DNA from 4 places in the Pseudoalteromonas sp. HL-AS1 genome. Region 1 is predicted to be linked to each of the others. Evidence: predicted binding sites of a transcription regulator. Region 1 holds the regulator's gene; each other region holds the start of a gene.
What was found. The regulator ArgR, encoded in region 1, controls arginine synthesis, uptake and breakdown. The targets are predictions, from matches to a motif close to ANTGAATANNTATTCANT.

Region 1 (4,223 bases):
GCTGAGCAGCTAGGTAAAAACATTGGCGATGATTTAGCTGAAGGCAAACCAACCCTTCCGCTTATTTATGCTATGCAACATGGTAGCGAGCAGCAAACACAGCTCATTCGTGATGCAATAGAGCACAGTAATGGTATGGAGCATTTAGAAGAAATTTTAACTGCACTAAAACAAACTAATGCGCTTGAGTTTACAATGCAAAAAGCAGAGATTGAGGCCGAAAAAGCCATTGCCTGTTTAGACTTTTTAGCTGAGTCTGACTATAAGCAAGCACTTATAAGCCTTGCCCGTATTGCGGTTGACCGCGACCACTAGTTTTAACTAGTTACACAGTGTGACATTAATTCTGAGCAATAAAAAAGCCTGCAAATGCAGGCTTTTTTGTTGCTTAAACCGGCTATTACGCCATGAAATCAACACCTTCTTTGATGTCTTTTTTCAGAGTTTCAAGCATGTCATTTTTTGCTTTTGTTTCAAATGCGCTTAGTTCGCCGTAAGAAAGAATTTCTTCTACACCGTTTTTACCTAAACGTACTGGATGTGCAAAGTACTCTGCATCGCCATTTTCAACAGCAACGTAAGCGTAATCTACAACTTCTTCACCTTGTAGGCCTTTAACTAAAGACATACAAAAACGAGCTGCAGCAGCACCCATAGATAGCGTAGCTGAACCACCGCCTGCTTTAGCATTTACAACTTCAGTACCCGCATTTTGGATACGTGGAGTAAGTGCAGCAACTTCTTCATCAGTGAAAGAAACACCTTCAACTTGAGAAAGTAGAGGCAGAATAGTTGTGCCTGAGTGACCACCAATTACTGGTACTTTTACAGTTGCTACGTCTACGCCTTTAAGTTCAGCAACAAATGCTTCTGAACGAATAACGTCAAGCGTAGTAATACCGAATACGCGTTTAGCGTCGTAAGTACCTGCTTTTTTGAATACTTCAGCAACAATTGGAACTGTGCCATTTACTGGGTTAGTAATAATACCTACTAACGCTTTAGGACAGCTGGCAACAATGCCTTCTGCTAAAGTTTTGATGATGCCAGCATTTACATTGAATAAATCAGCACGATCCATACCTGGTTTACGTGGCATACCCGCTGGGATAAGAACGATGTCAGAACCTTCAAGCGCTTTATTTAAATCGTCTGCGCCAAAGCCTGCAACTTTAACATCTGTTGGGATGTGAGAAAGGTCAACCGCAACACCTGGTACTACTGGTGCAACATCATAAAGTGATAATTCAGAGCCAGCTGGTAAGCCTGTTTTTAATAATAAAGACAACGCTTGTCCGATACCGCCTGCAGCACCTAATACAGCAACTTTCATTGGAATTCTCCGTAATTTGAGGTAGGAAACATTTGTGGCCCTTAAGATAATGAAATTAGCGACTAAAAACAAATTTATCCGGTCTATTTCAAGTATATTTTCGACCATAGTCGTAAACTTATGTGATTTAACGCATCAAACTGGCAAGTTAACTAAACAACTGCTGCATAATTATTCATTTTTGTGTAGAATTTGCGGCATAAATAACAAAAACGAATAAAGACTATGCAACCACAAGATAAACAAGAAGCACTGGTAAAAGCATTTAAATCACTATTAAAAGAAGAAAATTTTGGCTCTCAAGGCGAAATAGTTGATGCGTTAAAAGATCAAGGTTTTGACAATATAAGCCAAAGTAAAGTATCACGCATGTTAAGTAAGTTTGGCGCTGTACGCACACGTAATGCCAAACAAGAAATGGTTTACTGCTTACCTGCTGAAATGGGTGTACCTACGGCTAAAAGCCCATTACGCCAATTAGTAATCGACATTATGCACAACGAAATGATGATCATCATTCGTACCAGCCCAGGTGCTGCTCAGCTTATTGCACGTTTATTAGATTCATTAGGTAAAGCAGATGGCGTACTAGGAACAATTGCAGGCGACGATACTATTTTTATCGCTCCTGCTAAAATATCTGAAATAGATGTAACACTTGAACGCGTTCGCATTTTATTTGATACGGTTTAATAGCAAATTAAATTTGTTTTAAAAACCCTAATGAAGGTGCAAAGAAAGCAGAGCCCATATCGGCTTGAGTAAAATCAAGCCAGTGGTCGTAGCAATCCCCTTCCCCTAAACGACTATTAAGTACTTTTTCAAATGCGGTGCCCGTACAAGCGCATGTAATTGATAACATTCCCTGCTCATACACGTCGCCATAAGGCATGCTTTGATTTAATAGTAGCGGTTGTCCGTCTTCGTCTTTTAGCTCACTTCGCGAAGCATGGCTGGTTTCGCTCGCTGGGGTAATTAGCGTGTTATCAAGACGCGTACGTCCCATTATTTGCTCTTGCTCACTCAATGATAAATGCTGCCACATAGTTAAATCATGTTTATAACGCTGAACATGAATATAACTCCCCTGATCTTCAAAGCTACCAGGGTTGCTAATTAAAGCCGTAGCGCGCTTTTTTCTTCCATGTGCGGTGTCGCCACCATAAATAAAACCGTTAAAATCACGACCATCTAAAAAGCGAAAATTACGAATTTGCTCCACCAGCTCTACATCGGGGGCAAATAATTTTAAAATTTGCAGCGCAAATAAATGGTTAACGTCTTCACGGTCAGAGCGAATTTGCACAAATAAATCGCACGGTTGTACGCTCATTTGGTGATCGCTATGGGTTATATTGGGAAAGCTCTGTAATTCGCTTGGAATGTATTCAGGGAGGATATGCGGCCAGTATTGCGCACCAATAGCAACCATACAAGAGAGCATTGATTCTGAAAATTGATCGCTAAACTCTTCTTCTATAGCGCTTACTTGTTTTAACTTTGCGCGAAGTGATTCGTCTTGACCATCAAACACATTAAAAAATAAGTGCAAACCGTGTAAGTTTGCTTCAGCACAAATCCCTGATTGCGCTTGCGCCATTGTTATTCCTTAGTTTTACAGATAAAAACACAGCGAATAACAAATTAATTACGATTCGAAAAAATTCACCGTGTGAGGTTTTATTTTTATTATAACCTGATCATTATTTTCAAATGACTGGCCATATTGTGCAGCAACTTCAATTTCTTGCTCATTAATAACAAGCGAATAAACATACGCCGAACCAATAAAGCGACGACTTATGATTGTAGCTCGCTTGCTGAATTTGTCACTTTGGTTATCTGCCACTAATTCTATTTGATGAGGGCGCACATATATAAGCCCTGCACTTACATTATGCTTACTCTCAACATAAGATTCGACTAAACCAAATGGTGTTTTATATTCAGTTGCGGTTAACACTTCTGCGCTTAAGTATATGCCCTGACCCAGAAACTCTGCAACCTCCTTTGAACATGGAGCTGCAAAAAGCTGCTCTGGCGTGCCTTGTTGTGCAATTTTACCGCAATGCATAATGGCAAGTGTATCTGAAAACGCAAACGCCTCTTCTTTTGAGTGTGTAACAAACACAGCAGATACTTGAGTTGCTTTAATAATTCGACGTATATCGGCAATTAATTCAAAGCGTACTTGTGTGTCGATGTTTGAAAAAGGCTCATCAAGGAGTAATAAACTAGGTTTATAAGCTAATGCACGAGCGATAGCGACGCGTTGCTGTTGGCCACCCGATAACTGATGTGGAAACCTGTCAGCACATCCAATTAAATGCACAAGCTTAAGCATTTCATCAACGCGTTGCTGCTTTTGAGCTTTGCTCATATTACCAAGCCCGAATGCAATATTATTTGCCACCGTTAAATGCGGAAACAACGCATAATCTTGAAACATCATGCCGATGTTACGATGCTCAGGTGAGACAAAAGATTGCTCATCACTCACTAATTTACCGTCTATAAAAATAGACCCTTGCTTGGCTTCAATTAAACCTGCAATCGCCTTTAATGTGGTTGTTTTACCGCATCCACTCGCCCCGAGTAGACAAACAATTTCATCTTTACCCACTGTTAAATCTAAATCGTGAATAACCTTTGTGCCGTTATAGTGATAGCTCACGCCTTGTAAAATTAAACTACTCATTTAACTACGCTGCTCCATAGAACGATTAATAAAATACAAAGGAATAAACCCAACAATAACAATAAATAATGCAGATATTGAAGCAAGCTCTAATTGCTCATCACTCACATACTGAAATACATGAGTAGCTAAGCTTTCAAAATTAAACGGTCTGAGCAATAGCGCAGCTGGCAACTCTTTCATACACTCAAT
Region 2 (4,223 bases), 1.4 Mb from region 1:
GCATAGAGCTTATCCTCACCTTCTTCAATATGACGACTTTGCATCGAGCGTACGACGAATCGTTGCTGCTCGGTCAGTTTATACTGCAAGTATTCGTAGATGTCCGCTTCGCGGTCACACACCGATATCACGTTCGCCATTTGTCCTTGCAGCCGCTCTGCCATCGCTCGTGACGCTGACTCCCACTTGTAACTTTCTTTTTCTTCGTAAGAAGTCGTCGCGTGTTTTTCTCTTTTTCCAATCGTGTTGATATCACGACTCCAGCGAGACTGTTCAATTAATCCCACAACTTGCTTTGTGTCTGGCGCAAACAGTAATACGCTATGAGCTAACAAGCCTCGTTGTTTTGCTCCTCGTCCGACATGACCCAAATCATCTCGAATGGAGGAATGCTTATAAATTAGTGTGGTCGTGTCTTCTAATGCGAGCAATAAGTTATGACTTTTTGCTTGTTCAACCGTGGCTTTAAAGCCTGACTCTGCTATAGCCGTTGCGTCAATATTCTCGTTGCGAATAAAGCGGTAGGCACCTTCCATATCGGCGGGGGATTGAGTGATGTTCACAAGTGGTTTTCCTGGTTCATTTGCAAGCGTTGATGCTAACTTTACCAGACGCGCTGTTCTTCTTGGATCACCTAAGTCCGATTTACCGAATTGTTGTTTTGCCCAATGAGTATGTTCGTTAATCATAATGTGCCCTCAAACAAGATTTGAAGATCTGATCATGACATTGAGATTTAGTTCAAAAAAATCCCCGCTAATTTCTTAGCAGGGATTTGTGTATAAGAGACAGCCAATTGGCGCCTTTATTGTAATCTTATTAGCTAAAGCAATTTGCTTTTATAAGATCAGTGATTATTTGTTGTGATGGTTTTATTTTTTCCATCGCTAAAAATTCATCAGGCTGGTGTGCTTGGTTAATTGAGCCTGGGCCCATTACAATCGTTTCACAACCGAGTTGCTGGATAAACGGCGCTTCAGTGCAGTAATTTACTGCGACCGCTTTTTTCCCCGCTATTTTTTCAGCCATTTTTACTAAAGCACTGTCGGTGCTACCACTAAATGCCGGTATTGGTTCATGTAAATCAATAACGCTCACCGCATTTGGGTATTGCTGATTTATCTCTTTCGTTGCATCGAATACTAATGCTTGTAGTTCTTGTACACTTAAACCTGGTAATGGGCGCATATCTATATGCATTTCACAGCAACCACAAATTCTATTCGCGTTATCGCCGCCATGAATATTACCTAAGTTTAATGTTGGATAAGGGATTTCGAAGTGGTTTATTGAATACTTATGCTTTAAATGTTCTTTTAAGATCATCAATTTTGTAATCACTTTATGCATTACTTCAATGGCGTTAAGACCACGTTCGGGATCGGAGCTATGGCCAGAGCGACCAACTACTCTTATTGCTGTACTCATATGGCCTTTGTGCATAAATACTGGCGTCATATCAGTAGGTTCGCCTATTATACAACGCGCAGGTTTTAAATTCGGGTGCTTACATATTTGTTGTGCACCAGCCATCGTTGTTTCTTCGTCGGCGGTGGCAAGGATTAAAATAGGCTGAGTTTGCTGCTTTTCATCAAGTTCACTAATCGCTTGTAATACAAAAGCAAAAAAGCCTTTCATATCAATACTTCCTAGCCCATACAATTTGTTATCGAGTTCGGTAAGTTTAAATGGATCATGATTCCAACGACTGTCATCAAAAGGCACTGTGTCGGTATGACCAGCTAGCATTAATCCGCCATCACCTTCTCCGCGTTTTGCTAATAAATTATAGCGCCCTTTACCTCCTTCTAATTCTATAATTTCACACGTAAAACCGATTGTTTCGCACCAACTGGCTAGGAGTTCGATTACGTTTTTATTGCTCATACACAGGTTGTCTTCAATAGCACTAATAGAAGGGGCTGCAATCAATTGTTGGTACATGGAAATAAACGAAGGCAAAGGCATAAAAAAATCCAAAATTATTATTCAATTTAATTGCATAACAATATAAAAGTATTTATGATGAATATCAATTCACTTTTTAAGCATAAATATATTAAAAGTAACGCCATGAAAATAATGCGACGATAATCAAAATTCATTAATAAAAAAGACTTAATTAGCGTCTAAGCTAGTTTAAGCGAACATTATAGATAAGTAGTAATTAATTTTAAGATAACGAGTAACAAATGAATGTAGTGATTATTGGCGCAAGCGGATACAGCGGCGCAGAGTTAGCAAGTTTAGTTGCTAAGCATCCAAACTTAACTTTAACAGGCTGTTATGTATCTGAGGGTAGCTTAGATAAAAATAAATTGCTAAGTGATTTATACCCAGAGCACCTTGGTTTACTAGACTGCCCTTTACTTCCTCTTAGCGTATCAGCTTTTGATGACATTCAAAGTGATGCTGATTACGTATGCTTATGTACCGATCACAAAGTAAGTGTTGATTTAGCGCCGCAATTTTTAGCTATGGGTAAAAAGGTATTTGATTTATCTGGTGGCTATCGTTTAGCAAGCAATGACGACTACGTTACTTACTATGGTTTTGAGCATCAACATCCAGAGCTTTTAAATGAAGCGGCTTACGGTCTAGCTGAGTGGAACCATGATGCTATCGCTAATGCAAAGCTAATTGCTGTTGCAGGCTGTTACCCAACAGCAGCGCTTAATGCGCTAAAACCGCTTAAGCAAGCAGGCTTATTGAGCAGCGAAAGTATTATTATTAATGCGGTTTCGGGCGTTACAGGCGCAGGGCGTAAAGCCAGTGTAGGAACACATTTTTGTGAAGTGTCGCTTGCACCTTATGGTTTGTTTAACCATCGCCACGGCCCTGAAATTGAACAACACCTTGGCCACAAAGTGTTGTTTACACCGCATCTAGGTAATTTTCCGCGCGGTATTTTAGAAACTATTTATGTACAGCTTAAGCCAGGCGTTACCAAGGAAAACGTTGCATCGGCTTATCAAGTACTTTCGAGCGAGCCATTAATTCGCTTATTAGGCGATAAAGTACCTTCAATTAAAGGTGTAGCTAAGCAGCCATTTGTTGATATTGGCTGGCAGCAACAAGGAACGCAGTTAATTGTGATGTCTGCTATTGATAACTTATTAAAAGGCGCTGCTGGACAAGCTTTGCAGTGTATTAATATTTCTATGAATTTAGATCATACCACTGGTTTAAAAGGAGCGTTTTAAATGAGTAAAAAAACGTGGGTAATTAAACTAGGTGGTGCAGTACTTAATACAGAAAATGCAGCAAAAGCGTTGTTTGATGTATTAAATGAGCAAACAAATGATGAGTTTGTGATTGTACATGGCGGTGGCGCTTTAGTTGATACATGGTTAAAACAAGCGGGTTTTGCCAGTGCTAAACACCAAGGATTACGTATTAGCCCAGCAGAGCAAATGCCTTATATAGTCGGAGCACTCGCAGGTTGCGCTAATAAACAATTAATGACTCAAGCTATTAGTGCTGGGCACAAGCCTGTCGGCTTAAGTCTTTTTGAGGCAGGTGTTACTGCCACTCAAAAGCTAAAAGCGCTTTGCTTAGTGGGTAAATGTAAAAGCAACGACGATTCTATTGTTAATGATTTACTTAAAATCGGTCGCCTACCCATTGTTAGCTCTATAGGCTTTGATGAGCAAGGGCTTTGGTACAACGTAAATGCAGATGAAGCAGCAGGGGCTATTGCTAGTAACTTAAATGCTGAGCTTATTTTTATGACGGATGTTGAAGCAGTGCTTGACGAAAATAAACAGCCGTTACATCAACTTGACACAAAACACATTGATACTTTAATTACAAATGGAGTAATTGTGGGCGGGATGGAGGTCAAAGTTAAGACCAGCCTTCACGCTGCCCAACATTTACGACGCGGTGTGTATATTTCCAGCTGGCAAAAGCCAGAAAATTTAACTGCTCTGCTACAAGGCGAGCATGTCGGAACTAAGATTACACCATAGGTTTATTATGTTTGAGAATTTTTTAACGGGTTTAGAGTTAGACCAAGAAGGCGCACTTAATTTATTAAAGTTAGCGCAAGATATAAAAGCAAAACCAGAAAAATACAGCAATGTATTAGCGGGAAAATCAATCGTAACATTGTTTGAAAAACAAAGTTTACGTACTCGCTTATCGTTTGATATAGGTATTAACCGTCTTGGTGGCCATGCAGTTTATTTAGATCAGCAAAATGGCGCTATGGGTGCACGTGA
Region 3 (4,223 bases), 750 kb from region 1:
TACAGCCTACGTAGGTGTGTTAACTACTCGCGAAAAGCTTAAAACTCGATATTATTGCTCAAGGTGCAAGGAATCTCTGGCTTGAGAGAATAAATTTAAATATCACCATGATTTAATACGTTAATAAATCTCTTAACCAGAGTTCGGGTTAAGTGAACCAGTACCCACTAAAGACTTTAAAGAACTTTTAGCAAAAACAGTTAATTTTTAACGCTTTTTGCTAATTTATGTTGGCTAGTTAATAGTGGTAGAATGCAACGCTTAGTACCGCTTGCGTGAAGTAAGTGGTCAATAATTTATAAGGTTTGTTGTGTAATGCTGTTAATGATCGATAACTACGATTCGTTTACTTACAACTTAGTGCAATATTTTCAGCGTTTAGATCAAGACGTTTTAGTAAAACGTAATGACGAGCTAAACATTGCACAAATAAAACAGTTAAACCCGCAGCACATCGTGTTATCGCCGGGACCATGCACGCCTAACGAAGCGGGTATTTCATTAAATGTTGTTGAGCAACTAAAAGGACAATATCCTATTCTAGGGATTTGCTTGGGGCATCAAACTATCGCGCAAGCTTTGGGGGGAGATGTAATTCGTGCTAAAAAAGTTATGCACGGTAAAACATCACCCATAGTTCACACTAATAAAGGTGTGTTTAAAGGTTTAGCTAACCCGTTAACAGTATGTCGTTATCATTCTTTAGTGGTTAAAGCGCAAACTCTACCTAAAGAGCTTGAAGTAACAGCATGGACTCAGACTGAGCAAGGCGAGTTTGACGAAATTATGGGATTACTTCATAAAGAATTAGCAATCGAAGGTGTGCAGTTTCATCCCGAAGCTATTTTAACTGCTCAAGGCTTAGAACTGCTTGATAACTTTTTAACTCGCTTCTAATGTTATAATACACATAGCATTTTATACTTTATTAATGGATGTCATGACTGAACTTGTAGCCCAGCAGCGTACTGCCAAAATACTAAGCCAACGAGCTCATGACTTATTGCTTGGGCATAGCTTTGCGCATCAGCAAATTGGTTTCATTCATACATTAGATATAGATTACGGCGAACCCATGAAGCAGCGTACCTTGCTTCAGGTTGAAGTGGCCGCACAGAATAAACGCCAGCAAAGCAGTACTGCACATCATAAATATCGCGCGCAAGCAAGTGAGCAACTACACAAAACAATTGAAACAGCTATATATAAGCAGCTCGAAGATATAGATGGTGTAATTCATAGCACCATAGGTATTGAAGATGGCATTGCCAATATACTCGATATATTAGCGGTAAAGTCGGCATCGGTAGGGCGTTTAGAGCCATTGGTTAATGATTTAAGCTGGTTGGGTAGGGAGTTAGTAACGCTCGTTAATTTACCTTACTATCGTAATCAACGTAGTAAAAACACGTCTGTAAAAGTAGATAAGCCATCGCTTGCTCTTCGCTATATTGGTCTTGATAACTTACAGCTAGTTATACCTACATTTGCTGCGCGTCATTGGATGCCACATAGCACCGAGCCATTTTCATTATTAAAACGCCGGCTACGCGACAGCGCGATGGCAAACGCGATTGCTGCGCAAAAAATTGCACAAATTAATAATGTGAACGACGTTCATGCATTTACCCTTGGTATGCTTTTAGATGTAGGGCGAATTGCATTGGTGCGTTTGTACTTAAAAACGTTTGAGAAAGTATGGCAACGTAAAGTGCAGTTAGCCCGAAATGAAAACCAAAAAGATTTACACACCGCATTATTAGAGCTACAGCCCGACCCGCTATTTTTAACCACTCTACTTAGCAATAAGTCGATAGAGGTAAGCGCCAAAGTAATAGACAAAATGGCTTTTAAATATTTACCGTTTAAAGGTGTAATGCAGCAGCTAGTAAATGGGGTAGATAAGGGCGATACATTACTGCCGTTAACACAAGTAATGCTAAAGGCACGTTGCTACTCTCAATATCTTAATCTAAAAGAGCATCAACTTATTGAGCCTGACGAAACTCTAAGCTGGTTTTCGTACTTTAAGTTCACTAAAACGGAACTAAAAACCCTCCAATCGAGTAATTTTACCAATTTAGCTATTCAAATTGACTAAAAATCTGAATTTTTTGTTAATTTTTTTGCGACTAACCATTCATTCTCACTCTATTTTTATATTGCATATTTGCCGATTAAAGCGTGTGCGCCTCTGTACTCATGCGGTTAGTTGCCTAAAAATAAGCATAAATAGCTATGCAAATAGTTATTCACTATCTATGAAATAATATCTTTAGCCCTTTATTTTCAAGGGATACATGAAAGTTTTTAACGAGACAGATATAAGTAATTCTGAAATAATGTGCGTCTGAAAATTGAACCACAAAGCAATTTTGCGCAATTATCAGGTTACTGATCTTGCCTATAAAGTTGGTTACAAATATTAACCAAACACCTATTTTGATGTTTTGTGTTGCTCACAATTAAGAGGAAATAAAATGACAGTCAATCGCGAATTATTTGATCACGTAATGGTTCCTAACTACGCACCTTCAAGCGTAATTCCTGTTCGAGGCGAAGGCTCTCGCGTATGGGATCAACAAGGTCGAGAGTTTATCGACTTTGCTGGTGGTATTGCAGTTAACTGTCTTGGCCATTGCCACCCTGCATTAGTAGGCGCATTAAAAGAGCAAGGCGAAAAAATCTGGCATCTATCTAACGTAATGACCAATGAGCCGGCACTTCGCCTAGCTAAAAAAATGGTTGATGCGACATTTGCTGAAAAAGTTTACTTTGCCAACTCTGGCGCAGAAGCAAACGAAGCCGCGCTTAAATTAGCGCGTCGTTTTGCACTTGATAAGTTTGGCGCAGAAAAATCACAAATCATCGCGTTCAACAAAGGTTTCCACGGTCGTACATTCTTTACCGTAACTGTTGGCGGCCAAGCTGCATATTCAGATGGTTTTGGCCCTAAGCCTGGCGACATTATACATTGCGATTACAACGACCTAGCTGCTTTTGAAGCACTTATCAGCGATAAAACATGTGCCGTAATGATGGAACCTCTACAAGGTGAAGGCGGTATTGTTTCACCAACTGATGAGTTTGCTCAAGGTGTTCGCGATTTATGTACTAAACATAACGCACTGCTTATTTTTGATGAAGTTCAAACAGGTGTTGGTCGTACTGGCGATTTATATGCATACCAAGGCTTAAACGTAGTACCTGATATTTTAACTTCGGCTAAAGCACTTGGCGGCGGTTTTCCTATTGGCGCTATGATCACAACAACTGAAATTGCACAGCACCTTAAAGTAGGCACACATGGTTCTACTTATGGCGGTAACCCGCTTGCGTGTGCTGTTGCAGAAGCGGCATTTGATACAGTAAATACCCCAGAAGTACTGGCTGGCGTAAAAGAAAAAGCCGCATTATTTAATGAACTACTTAGCGCGGTTAACGAAAAATACAACGTATTTAGCGAAATCCGTGGCCAAGGTTTATTAATTGGTGCAGTAGTGAACGAGCAATACAAAGGTCGTGCAAAAGAGTTTTTAGTGGCAGGTACTGAGCAAGGCCTTATGTCACTAGTTGCCGGTGCAGACGTAGTACGTTTCACTCCATCTTTAGTAATTCCTGAAGCGGACATTCGCGAAGGTATGGCACGCTTTGAAAAAGCAGTAGCAAGCGTAGTAAACGCATAAGCGACTTAAGCCAACCAATTAAGGGCAAGCACCGCTTGCCCTGCAATTCCTATTTACCGTTATTTATAAGGGAGCAAGCGGACTCATGATGATCCTTCGCCCAATCCAGCAAAATGATTACTCAGCATTACTGAAAATTGCCCACGAATCTGGGCATGGTTTTACGTCTTTGCCATTAAACGAAGAACTATTGCAAAAGAAAATAGACCATTCTGTAAGTTCATTTGCTAAGCAAACGTCACAACCCGGTGACGAAGGCTACCTGTTTGTTCTTGAAGATAGCGAAACCGGTGATGTTGTAGGTACGTCTGCAATTGAAGCTGCTGTAGGGCTTGATGATGCATTTTATCATTATCACTTAAGTAAAGTGATTCACTCTTCGCGCACATTAGACGTATACAAAGCGGTTGATATTTTAACGCTATGTAACGACTACACAGGCGCTACAGAGCTTTGCACATTGTTTTTAAAAGATGGCTATCGTAAAAATTGTAACGGTAAGCTACTTTCAAAAGCGCGCTTTATGTTTATAAAGCA
Region 4 (4,223 bases), 950 kb from region 1:
AAAGCACATTTCAATAATCGCATCAGATAATCCCACCGCTTCAAACAACATTGAACAACGATAAGACGCAACCGTACTTATGCCCATTTTAGACATAATTTTGTATAAGCCTTTATTAATGGCTTTACGATAAGCAAGGGTCACTTCGCAATACGACTTATCAATAATTTTGCTGTCGCTCATCGCAACTAGCGATTCATACGCAAGGTATGGATAAATTGCCGTAGCACCAAAACCTAATAGCACAGCAAATTGGTGCGCATCTCGCACGCTGCCAGTTTCAATGATAATATTTGATTCACAGCGCAAGTTGTTATCAACTAAGCGTTTTTGTACCGCACCTACAGCCATAGCTGCTGGAATTGGTAAATTTATTTCATCAAAGTTACGGTCAGTTAAAATAAGCATGATACAGCCCGCAGCTGCTTTTTCTTGTGCTTGGTCACAAATACGCGTAACCGCGTTTTCTAAACCCTCTTCAACTGTGTAGGTAATATCAATTTTACAGTAGCTGTAGTGCGCTTCATCAGCATTTAATAGCTGCTGCATATCTGCGTACATTAAAATTGGTGTATCAAACTGTAGGCGCTTAGCGTGGCCCGTTGTTTCGTTAAATACGTTTTGCTCACTACCAATACAGGTTGCAAGCGACATTACATGGTTTTCACGTAGTGGATCGATAGGTGGATTTGTTACTTGCGCAAATTTTTGGCGGAAGTAATCATAAAGTGAACGATGCCCTTCACTAAGCACAGCAAATGGCGTGTCATCACCCATTGAGCCTGTCGCTTCTTGGCCGTTTTCACCCATTACACGAATAACGCTATCAAGCTCTTCGTTGGTATAACCAAACATTTTTTGATATTTAGCTAGCGTTTCGTCATCAAATGAGCGATTACCAGCGTCTTGCTCAGTAAGTTCTTCAAATGGAACTAAACGTTTAACGTTTTCTTCAAGCCATGACTTGTAAGGATGGCGAGATTTTAAATCTTGATCGATTTCATCCGAGTGCCAGATTTTGCCAAGTTTAGTATCAATAACTAATAATTCACCTGGACCAACACGGCCTTTTTCAACCACTTCATCGGCAGTGTAATCCCAAATACCCACTTCTGATGCAAGCGTAATAAAACCATCTTGTGTAATTACATAACGTGCTGGGCGAAGTCCATTACGGTCAAGGTTACACGCCGCAAAACGACCATCCGACATAACAATACCTGCCGGGCCATCCCATGGTTCCATATGCATAGAGTTAAAGTCGTAAAATGCACGTAAATCGTCGTCCATTGCACGGTTTTTCTGCCATGCAGGCGGCACGAGCATACGCATAGCGCGGAATAAATCCATGCCGCCAGCTAAAAATAGCTCAAGCATATTATCTAGGCTTGATGAATCAGAACCGGTTTCGTTTACAAACGGCGCTGCGCTTTGTAAATCAGGAATAAGCGGTGACGCAAATTTATAAGAACGTGCGCGTGCCCACTGGCGGTTACCTTCAATAGTATTAATTTCACCATTGTGTGCTAAATAGCGGAAAGGTTGAGCTAAAGGCCAACGCGGCTGAGTATTAGTAGAAAAGCGCTGATGGAAAACACAAATCGCACTCGTCATACGAATATCAGCTAAATCTAGGTAAAAATTAGGTAAATCCGCAGGCATCATTAAGCCTTTATAGATAGTTACCAAACCAGATAAACTTGCGATATAGAAAGCTTCATCATCAACAATGCGCTTTTCAGCGCGGCGGCGTGCTACATATAAGCGACGCTCTAAGTCTTTAGAACGCCAACCTTCTGGCGCGCTAACAAAAATTTGTTCAAAACCAGGTAATTGCTGTACAGCAATAGGACCCAACATAGATGGGTCGGTCGGTACAACACGCCAACCTAAAATATTTAGCGTTTCTTTTTCTAATTCTTCGCTAAGTATTTGTTTTGCAGCTTGTGCTAAAACAGGGTCTGAATTTAAAAATATCATACCCACTGCATAGTTTTTGCCTAAGTGCCAATTATGTTCACTGGCAATTGCACGGAAAAAGCTATCTGGTTTTTGTAATAATAAACCACAGCCATCACCTGTTTTACCATCGGCAGATATACCGCCACGGTGCTGCATGCGATCAAGCCCCGTAATAGCAGTACGAATAAGCCTATGACTAGCTTGACCATTAACTTGGGCTATTAAGCCAAAGCCACAATTTTCTTTTTCTAACTTTGAGTCGTATAACATAGACCCCTCCCCTTGCTGCACTGTCAGCGTGGATGAACTGCTCGACGATTTGCTAACAGACGGACAAAACTAGCCTCTATCTTAAATAGAGTCAATAGCACTTTGAATACATATTCACATTCTTGAATATTTCTCACTTCATAGCAAGATTTCTTTTTATCATTATTTTTAACATTTAGCGTTATTTTAACCACTATTTTTTCATGACACTGGTGTCAAGTTTAACATATTGTAAAAAACACAAGCGTTAAAAGTCGCAGCTTACGTAAACGTAAAGACGAGTTAAAGTGAATAAGTATTCAACGCGTGAAGGGCTATTCAGTTAACATTTAGATAGTTTTATGCTATTTCATTACTTTAATGGCTTAACATCCCCGATTATTGCTGCTCATTAGTATAGTTATGAAAGTTCATGTCCTTTTTTGTACATTAATAGTGAATTTTTATTTAAAGCGGTGTCCGATGCGGACATAAAAACTGTCCGCGGACATCATTTTTAAGAACAAAAAATAAAAAGCACTTTAATATCAATGCGATAATAGTTGGCATATTAATCGTATAGCTTTACGTATAATCGCTAATTGGAATTACCATGTTTACTCTAAGCTTATTTTTGCTTTCTCCTATTGCCGCCATTTGCACAGCAGCTTTATTACTGCTGTGCGAAAAATACATAAAAGCAATGTAGGGTGGAATTAAATGATTAAAGATACCAGCGCACAAGACGTACAAGTAAAGGCACCTATAAACTATAAAAAATACGCGATAATCACTGCGATTGTTTTCATTGTGGTCTCTACAGTTGCTTATATTTTTTTAACGAGTCATAGCGCTAAAAGCTCTATTAGCCGCTCAAAAGTACAGGTTGCAAAAGTACATGTTAAAGCGCTCATTCGAGATATTGCCGCCAGTGGTAAAATTGTTGCTGCGTTACTGGCCTATAGCCATAATGATGAATTAGGTCATTTGTGCCAGCTTTATAACCAAACTGCAAAGCAATTAAGACAAGAAAAACAATGGGTTTACCAACGAGAGTTGATGCTTGATAAGGTATTACAAAATTCCCCTCAAGCTGTATTATTGGTGAATGATAATGATTTTATTGTTTATAGTAATCATAGTGCGAGGGATTTTTTTAATGCAAGTACAGCCCTTGAAGGCGAAAAAATCTCATTATTATTATCTAAAGCTCCACAGCAAATAATTAATGCCGTTAATAAAGGCGTAGATGGTTTATTTATTCTCGATAAAGCAGAACAAGAACCGCAAACATGGCATCTTTCAATGGGTCGCTTATTGCTTAACAACCAGCACCACAGGTTGTTTGTATTTAAACAATTGACCCGCGAATTGAGCCGCCAAGAAGTTGAAGTTTGGAAAAAGGTTATTCGGATCATTAGCCATGAACTCAATAACTCACTAGGTCCTATGCCATCCATGTTACATAGTGCACAGCTGTTAACGCAGAAAGTGGATGAACCTCGTTTACAACGCGTTTTCACTACCATTGAAGAGCGGATAAAGCATTTAAACGAGTTCGTTCAAGGCTATGGTAAGTTTGCTAAACTACCACCACCTAAAATAACAACGGTTGATTGGCATTCATTACTCGATCAATTACAAAGCCAATGGCAATTTAATTGCGACCTTCAAAAAGAAATCACCACACGAGCCGATCAAACCCAAATAGAGCAATTACTCATTAATCTGTTGAAAAACGCACATGAATCAGAGTCGTTAGCAGAGCATATTAGTTTAAAAATAACACAAGATAGCCTCGGCACTCATATTAATGTGAGCGATCAAGGAAAAGGTATGAGTGAAACGGTTATGGCCAGTGCGCTTATCCCTTTTTATTCTACCAAGGTGGCAGGAAGTGGATTAGGGTTGGCACTGTGTCGAGAAATTGTTGAAGCTCATCATGGGCAAATTAGTCTACACAATCGGGACGTCGGCGGGATCAGTGCTTTTGTAAGTTTACCTTGAGAGTT

Region 2: the regulator ArgR is predicted to act here: its motif matches at 2,025-2,042, upstream of argC (N-acetyl-gamma-glutamyl-phosphate reductase).
Region 3: the regulator ArgR is predicted to act here: its motif matches at 2,228-2,245, upstream of RB214_RS01260 (aspartate aminotransferase family protein).
Region 4: the regulator ArgR is predicted to act here: its motif matches at 2,334-2,351, upstream of gltB (glutamate synthase large subunit).

The regions. Positions count from the first base shown of each region.
Region 1 is NZ_CP133569.1:3,184,623-3,188,845, forward strand. It holds gene ispB (octaprenyl diphosphate synthase) at 1-315, shown strand, start outside; gene mdh (malate dehydrogenase) at 401-1,333, opposite strand; gene argR (transcriptional regulator ArgR) at 1,559-2,026, shown strand; gene RB214_RS14770 (Dyp-type peroxidase) at 2,034-2,933, opposite strand; gene RB214_RS14775 (ABC transporter ATP-binding protein) at 2,982-4,031, opposite strand; gene RB214_RS14780 (iron ABC transporter permease) at 4,032-4,223, opposite strand, start outside.
Region 2 is NZ_CP133569.1:886,229-890,451, forward strand. It holds gene RB214_RS04165 (IS4 family transposase) at 1-689, opposite strand, end outside; gene argE (acetylornithine deacetylase) at 820-1,968, opposite strand; gene argC (N-acetyl-gamma-glutamyl-phosphate reductase) at 2,193-3,203, shown strand; gene argB (acetylglutamate kinase) at 3,204-3,971, shown strand; gene RB214_RS04185 (ornithine carbamoyltransferase) at 3,979-4,223, shown strand, end outside.
Region 3 is NZ_CP133569.1:259,135-263,357, forward strand. It holds gene RB214_RS01250 (aminodeoxychorismate/anthranilate synthase component II) at 316-897, shown strand; gene RB214_RS01255 (HDOD domain-containing protein) at 941-2,101, shown strand; gene RB214_RS01260 (aspartate aminotransferase family protein) at 2,481-3,686, shown strand; gene astA (arginine N-succinyltransferase) at 3,772-4,223, shown strand, end outside.
Region 4 is NZ_CP133569.1:2,233,643-2,237,865, forward strand. It holds gene gltB (glutamate synthase large subunit) at 1-2,232, opposite strand, end outside; gene RB214_RS10365 (ATP-binding protein) at 2,932-4,218, shown strand.